3 regions of the Halonatronomonas betaini genome follow, and region 2 is predicted to be linked to each of the others. Evidence: riboswitches for the same ligand, from Rfam matches in the RefSeq annotation. Region 2 holds a riboswitch; each other region holds the start of a gene.

Region 1 (6,603 bases), 180 kb from region 2:
AAAAAGATTTAATAAAATTATGGGGTTTTTGCATTTGATTCAAGGAACTTTGATGCTGGGATTTGCGCTTTTTATTGAGCGGATTGCTGAATTTAGAATTCCTGTCTGGTCTTATTTTTTAACCTTTGATCAGACCCAGATGCGATTAGTAACAGACCCTAATCAGATCGGGGAGGTACCCTTTGGAATCATGGTCTCCATCTTTTTATTTCTATCGGCAGCAGCTCATTTTATTATTGTAAGTTCCTGGGGAAACCCTATTTATAACCGAGATCTAGACCGGGGAATGAATCGCTTTCGCTGGTATGAGTATGCACTGAGTTCTTCTCTGATGATTGTTCTAATAGCTCTATTGTTCGGTGTATATGATATAGGTGCCCTGCTATTGATTATTGCAGCAAACGCCTCTATGAACCTATTTGGCCTTGATATGGAAGAGATTAATGAGAAGACTGAAAAGACTAACTGGAAGCCCTTTATTTTCGGCAGCTTTGCAGGAATAGTCCCCTGGATAGTTATCCTTTTATATGCCTTTGGTAATTCCAACCCTGCAGAAGTACCCTGGTTTGTCTATGCAATTGTAGGAAGTTATTTTGTGTTCTTCAACCTGTTCCCTATCAATATGATTTTACAGTATAAAAAGGTGGGGAAATGGAAGAACTATCTATATGGGGAAAGGGGTTATATAATCCTCAGCCTTGTAGCTAAATCTGTACTGGCCTGGCTGGCCTTTGCCGGAATTATGCAGCCTTAGCAGTTAAAAAAATATTAAAAGGCAAGTATTTTAGTCTTGCCAGGAATACAGTTTTTCATAATTTTATTAATTTTTTTATACTATTTCAAATTACTGCAGGAGTTTCCTATAATACAGACAATTATAGTAATATCAGCCCCGACTTAAGTTTTTAAGGAGGTAATTTTATTACATGGATGTATTAAAAGTAGCAGCAAATTCTAATCCTAATTCTGTAGCAGGCGCTTTAGCGGGAACTTTTAAAGAAAATGGTACTGCTGAATTGCAGGCAATAGGTGCAGGAGCAATCAATCAGGCAGTTAAGGCAGTTGCGATAGCTAGAGGTTTTGTAGCGCCAGCAGGGATCGATTTAATCTGCATACCTGCATTTAAAGAAGTTGAGATTGGAGGAGAAGAGCGTACAGCTATTAAATTTATTGTGAAATCTAGATAATATAATTAATTTTAATGCCCATCTGGGGCTGATTAATCAAATAAAGCCAAATTATATATAAAAAAAGGTCGGCAGAAAACCGGATTATAATTACCCGGTTCAAGCCGACCTTGAGTTTTTTAATCTTGCAGAAAGATTAAAGCTGCTAGATTAAATTAATTCCTTAACTTCTTTTGATTTATTAAAACCATCGATCAATTCTGCAGGTATAGTATCTAAACCCTCGCTGGCGGCCATTATTGCTGCAATAACCATTCCTCTAGGGCAGTTATCTCCGGCGGCCATGATATTTAAAGTCAGGGCTTCCATTAGGTTATCGGCATTCCATAATACATCCAGTACAATCGGCAGACCCTGCTGAATAGAACAGCCCTGACCCCGATCATCGGCATTTTCCACTATTTTATCTTTAGGACCAATTTTATTAAAATTATCCAGAATAAATTGATTTATATCTTTATTGTTTTCAATGGCCTCTTTATAATTTTTACCATCCAGAATATCTTTCATCACCTGGTAAACAAATTCAGCTGTCTGATCAACAACTTCTCCGTTATGAGTCATGTGGACTAAATTCATAAATTCTTCTTTAGAAATATCCTCTTCTATAAATAATGGCAGACTTCGGGCTATTCCACCGAGCTCAACATTATCAGCACCGATAAGTGTATCTGAAACTTTAAATATATTCAGAGTATCCTTCATCGAATGATCCATATACATCTCAGTATTTTCAACATGTTTTATCCAGTCAGCTTTAAATTTCTTAAGGTTAAACCCCTTATTATCAGAGATCGATCTTAAAAGGGCCAGAGCCTGTTCGCCATAATGACTTAAATCTCCAGCTGCTTTACCTTCATGGAAATTAGACATTGGAGCTCTGAATTCATTGATGATTCCTGTGTATTCTTCTTTTAATTTGTCTGTATCATAAACCCAGTGTGAGCCAAAAGATAGGGCATCTGCTATAAATACTGCCATTACAATATCTTCCCTTTTATTTTTCATGCTTAACCCTCCTGTATAGTTATTTATCATTTATTTAATATTATAGACGATTAAAACTAAAAAGAAAATAAAGCTGGTTACAATTTTTGGCTTTTAACATAATAAAACATTGATTTATGTAATAACAAAAATCATGCAGGATAAATTTAAAATATCCTGAATGATTATATAAGAAAACAAAATAAGAGGTGAGAAGATGATTACTAGAAGAAGATATAAGTTATTAGCTGATTTTAAAAAAGTGAGTCAGTTTTTAGTTGATATTTATAATGTAGGCACATTAAACAGTTATCTCTTACAACAATTTTTTGAATATGCCCATACTCATCCGTATTTTAATTATCAATCTGCTCATCGATTTGGTATCTGGGAGGAAAAAGGAGAAATCATTGGTTTAGCATGTTATGAGATGGATTTAGGAGATGCTTTTTTAGTTGTAAAACCAGGTTATAATAAATTATTATTTGAGATGCTTGAATATGTTGAAAAGGAATTATCAACAATTAAAGATGGAAAGATTATTTTAAATGTATGGATTACAGATAAAGAAAAAGTTAAAAGAGATCTATTACAAAATAATGGTTATAAGAAAGAATATAAAGAAATAGTAACTATATTCTCTTATGAAAAAGATTTTGTTGAATTTGACCTGCCATCCGATTATTCATTATTTACACTGGAAGAGGAAAATGATATAAAGAAGATACATGATTGCCTCTGGAAAGGGTTTGATCATGGTCCTAATCCTGATGATGATTATGAAGGAAGGTTGCTAATGCAGAGTGGACCTAACTTTAGAAAAGATTTAACAACTATAATAAAGGCCCCTGATGGAGAATATGCCTGTTATGCAGGGATGTGGTTTGACACTCAGAATAAATATGCTTATTTAGAGCCTCTGGCAACAGTGCCTGAACATAGAGGTAAGGGCCTGGCAACAATTGCTCTGACTGAAGGTATGAAAAAGACTAAAGCATTAGGAGCAGAGTATTGTTTTGGAGGAGCACCTGACTTTTATAAAAATATAGGTTTTGAAACAGTAGCGTATAGAGAAAGATGGCAGAAGATATTAAATTAAAGCCCTGGAATTTTATGGATTTAAACTCCAGCCAGAAGAGCAAAATATACTGATACTTTCGGAGCATTATTCCGATAAATAAGGGTACACTTATAGAAATACAATTTTATTTATCTTTAACTATGGTATACTTTAATTAATAAAAATAAAAAAATCATATGGGCAAGGTCAGCGAAAGCTGGCTTGCGCAAAGCTATGGGTCTAAAGAATTTTTTTCTATGACTGCCAGGTTGCAGCAATTATATTTCTGTCGCAGCCTGATTTGCGACAGTTTTTATTTTAATTTAAAATTAAATCGATTTTTCTAAGGAGGAATAATTTAATGAAAAAAAAGACAATTTTTGTTGTTTCACTTATTCTGTTTACGATTGTTGTAGCAGGTTGTACCGGTGATTTTTTAGGAGATGGAGTAGATACAGATCAAGAGACCGGCCAACTGGCTTTATTTATCGCTGATAATGCTGTTAATGATCTTGAACATGTTTATGTTTATATCGATGAAGTTAATGTTAATCATGTAGATGGCGGCTGGGAGACAATTAATAATTTTGAAGATGAAGAAGATGAAATGTTAAAAGTTGATTTATTACAGCTTCAATTTACAGAAAAAAAGTTAGGAGATAAATTTTTACCTGAAGGCAATTACAATAAAATTAGACTTAAATTAGCTGATGAAGATGGTCAGGGATATTTATCAAGGTTAGTATTTGATGATGGTTCTGAAATGCCTTTGAAAGTTCCTGCTGGTCAACAAAAAGGTTTTCAGATTGATTACAATTTTGGAATTGAGAGAGATACAATTACTTCGATTGTTCTTGATGTTGACCTGACAAAACTGGTTTTTGCTGGGAGATCAGATAAAGCTATTTTAAATACACAGGCTGTAAATGTAATTGATAAAAATTATGCAGGAAATATTCTTGGTCGGGTATTAGGTAAATTTGAGGAAGATGGAGATATAAAAGAAGAATTTATAGATATTGATAATAGAGATGTTTATGTTGAAGCATATAATGTTAATGATTATGATTCAGAAGCTAAAGAGTTTAAAGATGGTGCGGAACCTGAAGCTATCTCATTGACTTCAATTGAAGAGATTAGTGGTAGAGATGCTGGTTCATTTATGCTCCGAGGTCTTTCTGATGGCGAATATAAATTAAGAGCTTTTGTTGGCTATAAAGAGCAAAGCGAAGATGAAGATGAAGATGAAATGAAAGATGAAATTGTGATTGATGACTCAGATTATGAAGTTAAAATACTTGAAGAACCAGTTTCGGTTATTGTTGGTGAAAAAATAGAGTTAGATGATCCAATTATTTTATCATCTGTTGATTTAGAAGAGTCTGAAGAAAATGATACTGAAGAAGATACAAATGGAGATGATTCCGGAGAAGACGAAAATGAAGACAACTCTGAAGAATAAACAGATTAAGTAAACTTTAAAATATAATAGTATTATTTAGAAGCCTGGCAGTAAAATGCCAGGTTTTTTAAATTGAACTCTAAAAAAGTTGGAATATGACTGAGATATGACTGAAATATGACTGATATATGACTGAGATAATTCTAAATTTGGTATAATAATATTAATAATAAACATTATTAATTTAGGAGGATAAATAAAATGAAAAAAAGTAGAAATTTCTTTCGAGTAGGTTTTTTAGCTTTAACCCTGGCATTGGTGCTTTTTCTGACAGGATGTACAAATGGTCTGACAGATACAACAAACGATATTATTGATGAAGGATTAAATGATATAGTTGGAACTGCTGATGATGCAGGAGTTTTTGAAACACTTCTGGCTGCAGCGGAAGAGGCTGGTTTGGTTGATGCCCTTAAGGCTGAAGGTCCTTTGACAGTGTTCGCTCCCAATGATAAAGCTTTTGAAGATTTTCTAAATGCTATGGAAATGGAAGCTTCAGAGTTACTGGCTGATCCAAGGTTGGCTAATGTTCTTAAATATCATGTTGTTCCAGGCAAAGTAATGTCAACTGATCTTTCTGATGGTATGAAGGCAGATACTCTATTAAACCCTCAGCAGATAGAAATATCGATCAATGAAGGTGTCTTCTTAAATGAAGACATTGAAGTTATCACACCTGATGTGGAAGCAAGTAATGGAGTAATCCATGTAATTGATGGAGTTCTATGGCCTGCAGATATTGTTGAGACAGCCGTGGCTAATGGCTTTGACACCCTTGTTACAGCAGTGGTAACAGCCGATTTGGTTGAAGCCCTGCAAGGACCAGGACTCTTTACAGTCTTTGCTCCAATTAATGAGGCTTTCGATGCATTACCATCAGGAGTATTAGAAGAACTTTTGGATAATCCAGAAGATTTAGCTGATGTCTTATTATTCCATGTAGTCTCAGGCCAGGTTATGGCAGAAACTGTTGTTGGTTTAGATGGCCAGGAAGTAGAGACCTTATTGGGTGAGACAATCGAAGTAACAATAGAAGATGGAAAAGTATTTATTAATGATTCGGAGGTAATTATAACTGATATTCAAACCCTTAATGGAGTTATCCATGTTATTGATAGAGTTTTACTACCTCAAGATTAAAGATTAATTAATAATTTAGTATTAGCTTTTAGCCCTTCCTTATTTCAGGCAGGGCTTTTTTATTGCATTGTCTTAAAAAGTTGATCTAGCAATAGATTTTAAATCAATTTTAAATTTATATTGACAGTTTGAGAAAAATGTAATAATATTTAGTTAATATAAAAATATTATCCATCCTGGAGGTTATATTATATGGCAGAGATTAATACCCTGACTAATGAAATTAATATTGAAGGTAAATTGAGGCAGGCAGCAGATGTAATGAGCAGAACTTTTAAAACTGAAAGGATTACAACATTGATGTATGACTTTTCAGTGCCAGAAAAATTTAAAACCTGGGAGAATCTAAATTACTTTTCTGCTATTAAGCTCTATGAAACTGGAGAGAAGATAATCCTGGCTGAAGATGGTGATAAAGTTGTTGGTGTTGCTTATCTTAGAAATTCTAATATTGGGAGTATGTCAGGACTTTTAAAGGCTTATTTCCCGGATATCTTCAAATTAATTATTCCAGCGATAAAGGCATTAAATATCAGGAAAATATTAAAGTCTGCAAAACTTTTTAAGACAAAAAATATACCAACCAAAGATTATTATAATCTGGAAGTTATAGGTGTTAGTGAAAAATATCAGGGGCAGGGAATCGCCAGATTACTCCTGGAGGAGTCAGAAAAATTTGTCAGGGGTTTGGATGACTGTGATGGTATTTATCTCTATACAGGCAATGAAGATACGAAAAATTTATATCAGCATCTCGGGTATCAATT
Region 2 (6,603 bases):
TCACCTCAACAATATCATCAACAGTCAAGGCCTCGCGCACATAACTCTTCAAATTATTAAGTGGCAGATAGGTATTTGTGAAATTCTGGAAATAGGCGATAAACTTATCAACCTTATATCTATCGCCGATATATTCCCTGAGTTCCAGCAACTGCTCCCGGACCGATTCATCAGGTTCACTCTCAAACCCGGCAGCCTGCTCGCCACAGTAAAAACAGCCCTCAGTTCCAAGCTGGCCATCCCTGTTCGGACAGGTCAGCGGCAGATTCACCGGCAGCTTGTAAGTTTTTTCACCATATCTATCTCTCAAATAAGCCGAATACTTATAATAGGGTTCCATATCTAAAACTCCTCACAGCAAAATAGTAATATATAATAGTAATATTATACAGTTACTATTTTACCGTACCATAACATTTATTGCAAACTAAAAATCCTTAAAATCCCCTGAATTTAAACCTGCTCTATCACTCAACTTTCTGCATTATTACTCAACTTTATTTGCTCCATAACTTAACTTTCAGCCAAAATTTCAGCCTAAACCCGCTCCTTTTCCAGCATTATATCAAGTATCTCCCTGTCAGTGCTATCCATCCCTGGACTATTCAGCCTGGCCAGATTATCAAGCAGATCCTCCATATTATCAGCCAGCATCCCCTCAGATGGGCTCAGTCCAATCCCCCGGCTGGCCAGCACAGCTGATTGCACAGCCCAGTGTGAAGATAACGCCACCTTATAGGCACAGCCTGTCTTGGCCCCATCACAGACAATTCCAGTCAGTACCCCGTATAAATTCAAACCGGCCTGAAAAATATCCTTTTTGCTGCCACCCAGGAGATAGACAATTCCGCCACTTGCCCCAAAGGCCGAAGCAACTCCAGCCCCGCACATGGCCGACAGCACGCCAAGTCTGGCTTTAACATAGACAGATATCAATATCGCCAGGGCCAGAGCTCTGATCAACTCTTCTTCGCTCTTTTCTAAAGCCTCAGCTGCTCCAATCATCGTCAGGAAGGCAGTTATCCCCTGATTGCCACTCCCAGCCAGTGACATCGCCGGCTGAGAACTCCCGGTCATCCTGGCCTCAGATGCCGCCGATGCCAGCAGTGACGGATACTGCAACAGCTTGCATTCCTTCGAATCAAGTTTCAGCATCGATCTAATAGTGGCTGCCATCCCTGCCGATTTCTCCATGCCTTCATCGGCCAGCCTCTTTGATATCTCAATGCCTTCCCTTAATATTCCTAATTCGTCAACATCTATATTTTCAGCAAACTTAATAAAATCCTCAAGCTCATAATTCTCCACTGGCTGCCTCTTTCTCTTAACAGCATCCACCGGCTCAACCTTAAAATCCCCGATCTCATCGTTATGTTCAACAGCCTCAACAGCTGTATAATAATCTAAAATCACCAGCCGCAACCTCTCCACACCACTATCCATACCAGCATCCCTGCCCGCACCGCCACTAACAGTCAGCTCAAGATCTATCAGCAGCCGATTAATATCCCGATCAATCTCAACCTCAAAAAGTCCGGCCTTCACTAACTTCCTGGCTTCATCGATATCTCTATCCCTAAGATCACTTAAAACCTCCAGGTTCCGCTCAGAATCACCAGCCAGATATCCCAGCGCTGCTGCCATCGTCACCCCGCAGTCAGTCGTACCAGGTATTGTCACCCTGGCCGCATTCTTATATAAATTAGCATTAACAGTAATCTTTATCTTCTCTAGCTTACCAGCATTAACACCCTCACCAGTGCCATCAATTTTTCCAGAATTACCAGCGTTGCCAGTTCCACCAATTCTCCTTGTTAACTCCTGTCTCGCTCTGGCAGCAGCAAAGGCTACCGAAACCGGATCAGTACAACCCTGGGCCGGCATTAAAGCTTCCTCAATAATACTTTTTAACTCATCCATCATCTCCATATTCCATTTCCACCCCTGTATTAATTGCTTCATCTTTTAGTTGATTGTCTTTAATCATCCCGCTATTTTCAACCATTGCCACAAATTCATCGACTAGTTTCCCGTCAAACTGTATACCCCGGTAATTCTTTAACTCCTCCAGGGCATCCTCCGGATCTCTAGCAGGTTTATATGGTCTGCCAGATATCATCACATCAAAGGCATCTGCAATCGCTATTATCCTTGAATATAAAGGGATCTCTTCACCCTCAAGACCATCAGGATACCCCTGGCCATTCCACCATTCATGATGGGCCAGTATATTTTCAGCCACATCATCATAATCCCTGAGAGAATTAATTATTCTACTTCCGTATTCAGGATGCTTTCTGATCTCTTTCCAGTCATCCTTATCCAGTCTCTCTTCTTTAAAAATCAGATCATCTGGCAGCATATGCAGCCCGATATCATGAAATTTCGCCAGAAAATCAAGATCCTCCCTGGCCTCATCACACAGGCCAATCCTTTCAGCCAGTCCTATAGCCAGCTCCCTTACATTATTCAGATGCTCTCTGGTTTCAAAGCTGTTTTCTTTAAGCTCTTCCAGCATATGCTTTACAAGATGCTCACCGCTATTTTCACCATCCAGGGCCTTATCACAATACATATCCTTATCAGCCTCTTCTAAAACACTATTTATCTCCGTCTCACTATCAGATTTTACTGAAATCCCAATAGCCACCGAGATCGGATCCCCATTCTCATATGAAAGCAAGCAGTTACTTTTTATCCGCCTGTATAAAAGTTTAGCTGCATCATAATCAGTATTCGGCATCAGGATAACAAACTCATCTCCAGCCCATCTCGCCAGTATATCCTCCTGACGGATTGAGTTCTTTAATATATTTGCAACCTTCTTAAGATGTTCATCCCCGGCTTTATGGCCATAGGTATCATTAATTACCTTAAGCCCATTAACATCAATCATTACTATCGCCAGAGGCATCTGTCTTCCTGTATCAAGCCTTTTTAGCTCTTCCTCAAAAAATCGCCTGTTATACAATTCAGTCAGACTATCCCGGTATAACAGATAATTAATATCCTTTTCCCTCTTTAAAATCTCAGTAATATCCTGCGCAAATAAAAACCCATACTCCTGCCCATTATAGTTTAGATGTTTACAATTTATTTCAACCGGCAATTTCTTTTCCTGTTTAGTCTCCAGAGTAAGCCTGAATGTTAAAGGACCCTGATAATCCATATCCCGCAGGCAGTCCATATAAAGCTCTTCCCCGCTCTCACTTACTAAATACTCGAACTCTTCCCCGATTAATTCCTCTTTTTCATATCCTAATAAATCCGATGCATATTTGTTAATATCAATTATTGTACTGGTCTCATCAAATAAAAAAGTCATCAAATTGGCATTCTCTATTCCAAATTGGGTCAGCCGATAATTAGCCATATATTCCAGATATTTATCCCTTAAAAGCCCAATCCCCAGACTGAGAGCAATCGCAAAGGCTATATGCACAGAAGTATTTAAAAACGATGTAACTCCAAATCTATTTATCGAAATAATACTTGCAACAATTATTAAAATAGCTGCTGGTATAACACCTTTAAACCCAGCAGTAAATCCAATTATTACAGCATAAAGAAGAAGAATAAGCCCTAAAATACTTAATTCAGCATAAAAAGCCAGAATAAATAATAATAGGCCTGGTATCAAATAACATAATACTCTGGCCCCAATCCTCATCTTTCCTATTTTAATGGCTTTTTCCCAGAGGTCAGTAAACATTTTTACTCCTCCTTCATAAACTCACCAAAAACTCTGCAAAAACTTTTTAAAATAAAAAGTTATCAGTAAATCTATTATATCATATATAAGATTCAAAATCTCATGGTATTTTACTCATTAAAAAAATAATTAGTAAAATTTTATTATAATTTTTGGCAATAAAAACTATGCAAAACTTATTTTTTATGATATAATTGATAAAAGTGAAAAAATTATTTTCTCTACCCGAAAAAGGCTACTCTTTCCGAAAGGAAAGATTCGCAAAGTCTGTGAACCTGTGACTATCCATGTTATGGTTGCCAGATTGCCGAAGTGGAGGATAGGATTATACCTGTCGCCTCCTGGGTTTGACAGGTTATTTTTATTTCCTCCCTTAAAGGGTATCCTGCTGAAAAGTAGCTCACAAATTTAAAGGAGGAAAAAAATGCTTAAAAAAGCAACCGTATTACTTATCGTGTTCACCCTTATCGTCTCTTTCTCAATGACATCCTTCGCCTCAAATTCTAATGACATAGTCCAGTTTGAAAATGGAGAAAGAGTAATTTACAATCCAGCAGAACCAGAAGCCAATGGATATTCAGGTTCAGGCAATGGCCATGGCCCTAATAATCCACTATATGTAGCTGGAGAATAAAAAACAAAAAAAAATCATTAATGATTTAAGGTTTATCGCTTTTAGCGATAAACCTATCTTATTACTCAATATTTTCTCTCTGATATTCCTTTTCAGCCTTATAAAAGGCATCAACGACCTCAGGTGAAAACTGTCCACCTTTACATTCTTCTAACTCCTTTAATGCCTCTTCCCGGCTAAGCCTATCCTGGTATGGTCGTTCATTGGTCATGGCATCATAAGCATCTACAACAGTTAATATTTGAGCTTCAATCATTATTTCGTCACCCTTTAATCCCTGGGGATAACCTTTACCATCATATCTCTCATGATGTTGATGTACTATTTCTGCAACATCTTTATAATGACCTTCTTTTAAATATTTTAATATTATGTTTTTGCCTTTTACGCAATGGGTCTTCATCTCCTGCCATTCTTCATCATTTAAACTCCCTGGTTTATTTAATATCTCTGAATCAATCTCAATTTTACCAGTATCATGTAAAAATGAAGCATAACTTAAATTAAACAACTGTTTATCTCTTAAACCTAACAATTCAGCAGTCTTTAATGAGAGCCAGTGCAATCTAGTACAATGTTCCTTAGTCTCTAGATCCTTATTTAAAACCTTCTCATTTAAAGCAATTAATTCATTAAATCTCTTTTCAGCATTATTAAAAACTGGAGAATTAGTAAATATTAATAACTCTGTTTTTTCTAGTGTTTTAAAATATGTCTCATCTACTTCACCATTTACTGATATGAAATTACCTTTTGTTAAAATTTCTTCACTATCTTTGCTTTTTACCTTGCCATCTAATAGAAAATAAAATTCAAAAGCATCATCTTCTGTCTTAATCATAAATATTCTATCTTCAACAATTTCTTGATGAATAACTTCCAAATCTTCATTCTGAGCAATCAAAGATAAACTTGTTGTTTTTCTTTCAATTTTATCTAAATAGTCACTTTCATCTCCAATAACTAAAGAAAGTGGAAAACCTATATCATCAAATTTATTCATTATTATTAATCAACCTCCACCAGACATAATTTAAATCAACTATATATTAAGTTACATATATAATCGATTTTTCCTGCTTTTCTGTCGTTTTTAAGCATTTAGCAGGAGTCCAGCAGCAAAAATTATATAAACTTCTTCCTCCTGTATAAACTGGCTTCAGATAATTCATCTATTCCAATCGTCTCAATCCCGGCAAGGTCAGCTATTGTTCTGGCCAGCCGATAGATCTTATCAACTGCCCTGGCTGATAACTTTAAACCTAATATCGCCTCCTTTAGAAATCTCCGTTCAGCCTGGCCCAATGGCGAGACCTCTTCCAGCTCTTTCCTCGATAACTCAGAATTCAATTTGCCTTTATTACTTATAACCCCATTCCTATTACTATCAACTATCTTACCACCATTCATCCAGCCTTTATTCCTCACCAGCTGGATCTCCCGTGCAGCTATAACCCGTTTTCTTACCTCTGCACTCGATTCCGCCCTATATTTAGCTGTTATCATCTCATCTGGTTTCAAATCAACTAACTCCAGCTGAATATCAATCCTATCCAGGAGCGGACCTGATAATTTAGCCTGATACCTTTCAATCATACTCCTGCTACAGCTACATTCCTGCCAGCTCGAACCATTATAACCACAGGGGCAGGGGTTCATTGCAGCAACCAGCATAAAATCAGCTGGAAAGTCCACCTTATAATCCCGCCTGGAAATACTGATACTCCCGGCTTCCATCGGCTGTCGCAATAATTCCAGCATATCTCGTCTAAATTCTGGCAGCTCATCTAAAAACAATATCCCCTGATGGGCCAATGTTATCTCGCCAGGAGCCGGATAACTACCGCCACCAACCAGCCCGGCCCTGGATATAGAATGATGAGGTGCCCGCCATGGCGCCATTCTATCAACTTTAGGACTGCCAACAGCTGAACCAATTGCAGCCACCTTTTTTAACTCACCTCTCTCAAGTGGAGGCAAAATCCCCTGAATACTCCTGGCCAGTAATGTCTTGCCAGTCCCGGGAGGTCCGCTTAAAATCAGATTATGCCGACCGGCAGCTGCAATCTCAACTGCTCTCCGCCCGGCCTTCTGGCCTCTAATATCCGCCAGCTCAACATCTATTAACCCCTCATCCTCAAATCTCTCCTTAAACTCCCAGCCAGCCAGTCTATTTAAATCTTCCTGAAACAATTCAGCCGCCTCGAAAAGATCATTCACAGGAAAAAGCTTCAATCTACTCTTAAATTTAACCTCA
Region 3 (6,603 bases), on a different contig from region 2:
ATATTCGGTGATAGCGCCTTCAAGGACATAGTCGGCGCCTTTCATCTCGCCGAGATCAGGTCCTTCACCGAATGCAAGGCGGTCTTCAGCCTGGAGCTGCTGTTCATTCATGAAATCACCGAGACTGGATCTATCCAGGACATTAAACTGCCTTGACCTGGCCAGGGCGGTAATTAGCATATCTGTTGCCCCCTGGGTGACGACTGCTGAACCAGTCTCCTGGCGCTGTCCAGTCTTATCGGCAATATTATAGACTGCAATTGAGGCTTTTTCATCTTCAGCTGGCTCAGGCAGAGCTGCCAGCAGCTGGGTGGCCACAGTTACATTCTTCTCCGAAGATTTAATTTCATCGGCTTCTTCTAAGATTTTATCCATTAGTTCATCGATACTGGCATCATCTAAATCTTCGGCCAGGGTAACCCCGGGAATTATTAGTATAGCAACAAGGCTTAATGCTATAATACCTATTAAGGTTTTAGCTTCATATGTCATATTTATATCCTCCTAACAGCTTGTGATTTACCAGCCGCCAAAGTCACCACCGAAATCATCATCTGAATAGGTTATAATTGTGCTGTCACCGCTAATCTGGTCGACTATTTCAACGATAACCTCGCCAGTCTGGGGATCTTCGGCTACAGATATATTTAAGTTACCGGCATCAAATTCGCCATAGGGTACTTCATCTTCATCCATGATCATATCAACGATTTCCCGCTGGGCTGAGCTATATAGTCTCCGCTCCAGGCCATCAGCAAAATCCTGAATTGGGTCCTCTTCTTCATCAACTAATTCTCTCTGGGTTTCAGCGGTATTGATTGCCACCTGCCGGGCATTTGGATCATTAAAGGTCTGGAAACTCCAGCTCATGGTATAGTTATAGCCATTAAAGGCTTCGATATTACCTGCAAATGCTAAAACCAGCGCAAATGCAACAATTATAGGAATTATCTTTTTCATTTATTTAAACCTCCTCTAAAAGCTAATCTGGAAGCCAGCTACTGGATAGACATTGCTATCTTCGAAACTTCCACCTGTATTTATAGCTCTGGCCTCAACAAAGATATTATCTGTGATATCCCAGCCGGCAAAGAGATGGTATTCTGCCTCACCGATAACATCGCCACCGGCGCCAATGTAAATATTCTCAATTGGCTCAAAGGATAATGACATAAACCCGGCGATCTCGCTCTCGGCTCTGAGATAAAAGACTTCACCGATAAACCTTAATGGCCTGCCAGCTGGAGAACCTAGCTGGGGTGCAAATCTCAGGCCAGTATTAATTAGATTGTCGCCTTCGCCATAGGTTGTAAAGACAGAGCCCAGTTTATGGTTTCTAAACTCCGGGGTATCCTCCTCTTCCATCATTGCCCTGGAAGCCTCAATCAGCTCCATTCTCCATTCTAAATCTTCATCCTCTTCTGCCAGGGCAGGTGTTGCCAGAATAATTACTGCCAGAAATAAACTAATTGTAATTATTGCTGCCATATTCTTATAGTTTTTAGTCAAAGTTAATCATCCTCCTTATCATCATCGTCACCATCTGGACTATTATTGGTCTCTGCATCTGCATTACTCTCAGCATCACTAACTGATTGCTGATTGATTACTGCCTGATTGCCGCTACCTTCCTGAGAAATACGGGCTTCAGAATTTTCGCCCTGCTGAAAAATAAGAGAAAAATTTTTATCGCCAGATTGAAAAACTTCCTGATAGTTATTGTTATCAGAGAAAATGATCCTGATATTCCAGCTATCATCTATTGTTATTTCATAATTGAAACCTGGTTCTAAGTTAAGATTGAGTTCAGCTACTGTGGCGGTTTGGATTGTAACTCCAGATATAACCAGTAAAATTAACAGAAGAAAAAGGAGGCTTTTTATGATTCTCACTATTTCACCTCCTTTCTACTCACCGATCAGGATTTCTATATTCTGGTTGTCACCGTGTTGAATTACTTCTAAACTCTCATCATTTTTAAAACTCATGATATCAGCTGAGTTATTCTCTCCGTTTTGATCTATCCTTTTACTTGTATTTGTTCCTAATTGAATAATTCCAGCTTCATTATCATCTTTACTCTGATTTATTTGTCCTGTATGATTGCTTCCATATTGAGCTATTAAAGCTATATTATAATCTCCATTTTGTTCAATAGAGGCTTCATTATTTCCAGACCACCAAGCAAATTCGTCTTGATGAGTAATTCCTATATTATTGTCTCCTTCTTGATAAATCTCTGTTGAATTATTATTACCAATTTGTTTAATCAAACTATAATTGTTTACCCCTACTTGTTCTATTGAAGCAAAATTAATGTTTCCCACCTGGTTTATATTAGCCAAATTATCTGTATAAGTATTATAGCTTATATCATTGTAATCCAGGATTGAAACTTCGCCTAATAAATTTTTTTGATTTTCAGATTCTAATTCTAGCAATTCATCATTAATATCTTCAGCCTGAACAAAAATTCCAGCAGACAGAACAAATACACATATTAAAATAACTAACATAAATTTTTTAATAAATAAACTGTTTAGTTTTCTTATTATATTTTTGAAGGCCAATTTTTCCATTATATCACCTACTTAAAGTGATTTTGATACAGCCTGAATTAACAGGCTGCAATGAATTGAAATTCAATCAATTCCCCTGAATTACTGTTGCAGAATTAGAATTTCCTTCTTGATTTATTGTAGCAATATCTTCTGCTGCAGTTTGATTAATTAATGCTGAATTATCATTACCTCTTTGAACAATAGAGCCTTCATTATTTCCAGTAATATTCCAATCTACAGCAAATTGAACTATCTGAGCTTCATTATTGTCGCCAAATTGATCTATTTGAGCTTCATTACCTTCAACAAAGTCATGCTGATTAATATTAACGGTATTAGCTTCTCCAATTTGATTTATTGAATAGATACCTCTATGGGCGATATCACCAAATATTTCTGCTTCATTTGCGATTCCTTCTTGATTTATTCTTGCTTTTCCCTCTACTGATGACATAAGATTTATATTAGCAAAATTAGATTCCCCTTCTTGTTTTATAATTGAATTATTTTCTCGAGCCCAAATTTGATAAATTAAAGCAGTATTTATTATACCATCCTGCTCAATATCAGCATTCATATCTGGCCCGGCTTGATAAATATCCCCTAAATTCAATTCGCCATCTTGAGATATTATAGCTTCAGAATTACCTGTTCCAAAAGTCTGAAGAATATCTGCTGTATGGTTATCTCCTTTTTAAATAATTTCAGATGTAATTACTGCTATTTCTGAAGGATGCTGTTGATTAATAGTTGCCACATGATTAGATCCTTCTTGTTCTAAATTAGCAACATTACCAGTTGTTTGATTTATTATTCCTAAATGCTCATTACCTATTTGTTCCACATCAGCTTCTGCGCTGTCCCCTATCTGGTCAATATCTGCTTCATTGCCTGCCAATCCAACAAAACTGATACCAAAGACTAATATAACAGCCAAAGTAAAAGCAAATAGTTTTTTCATTATATTAATAAGCCTCCTTTTTATTAGTTAAAGATCATTTTGAATCCTTAAAACTAAAAATATAATCTATAACCAATAATTAAGGCCTATAACTATAAACAACTATAATTAACTAAGCTTTTGAAATAATGGGCACCTTATTAAATAAGGTGCCCATTATTATAACACCTATTAGATCTATTAATTAGTGCTTTGTATTACTTCAGCAGTATTTTCATATCCTTCTTGATTTATATCAGATGAATGACCTGCATCTTCACTTTGCCATAATAAAGCTGTATTATCATTTCCAATTTGATTTATTTCTGCAGAATCATTTCCACCCTGGTGGAGACCTATAACATTTCTATCACCAGTTTGCTGACCAGCAAACACGGAATCAGTTTGTACTGCCCGATCGGTTTTTTCTTCACCATTAAATCCTACAAACTTGTTTTCGTCGCCTTCCTGAGTGAAGAATACTTCTGAGTCATTTTGTGCTGGGAATTCTGTATTATGCTCAAGCCTGAATAAATTATCGTCTCCATCTTGTTTAATCCAAGCATTTGCTTCAGTTTGAACTAGTTCAATGATATTTCTGTTACCCTCTTGAACTAAATCTGCATCACTACCGCCTAGGTTCTGAGTTTCCCCACCTGAGAAAACATCAGCTTTATTTTCATCTCCATCTTGATAGATAGTTACTGCACTTGAAATTGACCATGGGTAATCTGATAAATATGAATCTATTATAGCTTTATTTTCATTTCCCATTTGATCTATCTCAGACCAAGAATTAGCACCATTTTCATCATAATTTCTATTTATTTCAGCAAAATTTTCCATACCATCTTGATTAATTCTTAAAAATAATGCAGTATTATCACTGCTAGATACTGAATTAATTATTGCTTCATTTCTTATTCCTGCTTGATCAATCCAGGAATATGTTGCAGCTTCCCAGCCTGGATCATGAATATCATGACCTAATCCCCAAAGATTGCCTTCTTGAGTTATTTTAGCCTCATGAGATTCACCCACTTGCTCAATCATAGCATCTAAATTAGTCCCATCCTGGTCAATTGTAGCTTCATGACCTTCATCAGCCATTACTCCCATGCTCATACCAAAGACGACTGCTATTGCTAAAATACCGATAAATAGTTTTCTCATTAGTATTAATCCCCCTTTATTGGATTTGGTTTTTCCCTTTGGTCGGTTTCACCACTGGCTCACTGCTATCTTTTCAGGTGACCAGATTTAAGATAACAGGTCACTGCCTCCAATAAGGAAGGTTAAATATTAAGCTAATTCTTATAGTGCTCTCCACATGCCTAAACTGCCAATCCAGCAACTTTCAGTTCGGCTGAGTCAGGTTTTTTAATCACCTCCAGGTTTGATTTATTCTATTATAAGGATTTGTAATCTATCTCAAGCTTAGCTTCAAGCTTGCTAGCTGTTTGCTTATAATGGTTTGAGATTCTATCTTTTATTCTGTCAGCTTCTCTGGAATCGACATCATAAAGGATTAATGCGTATTGGTCATGATTTAGCTGACAGAGGACATCGCAGCAGCTAATTTCTGAGGAAAGGATATCCAGCAAATGCTGGCCGGCCTCTTTGATACTGGGTTGATTTTCTGGATAAGTGTCAATCTTTATCTGGTAAAAGTAGGTCGAGGGCCAGCAATCTCTTTCAGACCGTCGACTTTCCAGCTCATATATGTGACTGAATAGGATTTTATCGCAGATAAAGGCCGACTCCATAAATAACTTCCTCCTATTGATGCTGCGATCTCTATTGATTTTTCTATCACTTTCTGTTTATTATTATAGGGAATACTTGCGATGATTTGAATAATGCTGGGATAATGCACGATGATGCTGGGATAACGCAATCGAGTAGGAGAGAAATAATTAATTTATTTCTCGTCCTCTCACACCACCACAGCATACCGTTCGGTACTGGGCGGTTCATTAAGTATTAATTACTTGTGCATATCTTTCTGTAAAACTAAAGTATCCGAGTTTCTTTAATAACTGATTGGTAAAGCTTTTTGCAAGTATAGGGCTATTGGATATTCTCCAGTAGCCTTTCCTTGTGTTAGCATATTCCCACGCTTTGGGCTCTTTAATACCTAATTTCCTGAGCATCCTAAAGCGGGTTTTGACCTTCTTCCACCGTTTCCAGTAGCACATTCTTATTCGTCGTCTTGCCCACTGATCAAGAGCTCGCATCTTGCTTTTCATATCAGCTATTTTGTAATAGCTAACCCACCCTGTGATTGTCTGTTTTAATTTCTTAAAACGATATTTCATCGTCCAGGGCTTGTTTCTTGATGTGAGTTCTTTTATCTTTGTTTTGATTTTCTTGATTGATTTCGGGTGGATTCTTATCCTTACTTCACCATTCATCCGATAAAATGAGAACCCTAAGAATTTTCTTCTCCAGGGTCTGCCGACTGCACTTTTTGTTGTATTAACTTTAAGTTTCAGTTTCTTTTCAATAAATAAAGTTATGCTTTTCATAACTCTTTCAGCCGCTTTCCTACTTTTGACATAGATCTGATTGTCATCAGCATAACGGCAGAATTTATGATTGCGTTTTCCCAATTCTTTGTCCAGTTCGTCCAACATAATGTTACTGAGTAGTGGACTTAGAGGTCCTCCCTGAGGACATCCTTCATCTGTTTTCTTAATTAGACCATCAATCATTACTCCTGAGTTAAGATAAGCTCTTATCAATTTCAGCACCCTTCTATCCTGCACTTTTCTGGCTACCAAAGACATCAGTTTATCATGTTGAACAGTATCAAAATACTTTTCAAGGTCAATATCGACCACCCATGTATAGCCATCATTTATATATTCTTTAGCTTTATTTACTGCCTGATGTGCATTCCTTCCAGGTCTGAACCCATAACTATATTCTGAAAATCCTGGGTCAAATATTGGTGTCAGCTGTTGTGTTATTGCCTGCTGAATCATTCTATCCGTTACTGTTGGGATACCAAGTAGTCTTACTCCACCACCAGGCTTAGGTATTTCTACTCTTCTTACAGCCTGTGGTTTGTAGTTACATTCCAGTATATCTTTTAGAAGC

What was found. A riboswitch is a leader RNA that binds a small molecule or an ion and turns the genes downstream of it on or off. The one in region 2 is predicted to bind cyclic di-GMP.
Region 1: it holds a riboswitch for cyclic di-GMP, as region 2 does, so the genes downstream of both, I0Q91_RS07485 (DUF4382 domain-containing protein) here and I0Q91_RS06595 (hypothetical protein) in region 2, are expected to answer to the same signal.
Region 3: it holds a riboswitch for cyclic di-GMP, as region 2 does, so the genes downstream of both, I0Q91_RS08105 (hypothetical protein) here and I0Q91_RS06595 (hypothetical protein) in region 2, are expected to answer to the same signal.

What each region holds. Positions count from the first base shown of each region.
Region 1 is NZ_JADPIE010000003.1:415,314-421,916, reverse strand. It holds gene heR (heliorhodopsin HeR) at 1-754, shown strand, start outside; gene I0Q91_RS07500 (stage V sporulation protein S) at 927-1,187, shown strand; gene I0Q91_RS07495 (ADP-ribosylglycohydrolase family protein) at 1,338-2,195, opposite strand; gene I0Q91_RS07490 (GNAT family N-acetyltransferase) at 2,392-3,273, shown strand; cyclic di-GMP riboswitch class I at 3,425-3,511, shown strand; gene I0Q91_RS07485 (DUF4382 domain-containing protein) at 3,596-4,696, shown strand; gene I0Q91_RS07480 (fasciclin domain-containing protein) at 4,898-5,836, shown strand; gene I0Q91_RS07475 (GNAT family N-acetyltransferase) at 6,029-6,603, shown strand, end outside.
Region 2 is NZ_JADPIE010000003.1:234,624-241,226, forward strand. It holds gene mnmL (tRNA modification radical SAM protein MnmL/YtqA) at 1-340, opposite strand, end outside; gene I0Q91_RS06585 (L-cysteine desulfidase family protein) at 538-1,929, opposite strand; gene I0Q91_RS06590 (sensor domain-containing diguanylate cyclase/phosphohydrolase) at 1,913-3,712, opposite strand; cyclic di-GMP riboswitch class I at 3,936-4,024, shown strand; gene I0Q91_RS06595 (hypothetical protein) at 4,137-4,346, shown strand; gene I0Q91_RS06600 (HD-GYP domain-containing protein) at 4,408-5,349, opposite strand; gene I0Q91_RS06605 (YifB family Mg chelatase-like AAA ATPase) at 5,472-6,603, opposite strand, start outside.
Region 3 is NZ_JADPIE010000004.1:128,045-134,647, reverse strand. It holds gene I0Q91_RS08140 (CsgG/HfaB family protein) at 1-492, opposite strand, end outside; gene I0Q91_RS08135 (curli assembly protein CsgF) at 520-960, opposite strand; gene I0Q91_RS08130 (hypothetical protein) at 976-1,509, opposite strand; gene I0Q91_RS08125 (hypothetical protein) at 1,512-1,892, opposite strand; gene I0Q91_RS08120 (hypothetical protein) at 1,908-2,579, opposite strand; gene I0Q91_RS08115 (hypothetical protein) at 2,647-3,195, opposite strand; gene I0Q91_RS08110 (hypothetical protein) at 3,256-3,522, opposite strand; gene I0Q91_RS08105 (hypothetical protein) at 3,703-4,674, opposite strand; cyclic di-GMP riboswitch class II at 4,706-4,794, opposite strand; gene I0Q91_RS08100 (hypothetical protein) at 4,911-5,267, opposite strand; gene ltrA (group II intron reverse transcriptase/maturase) at 5,478-6,603, opposite strand, start outside.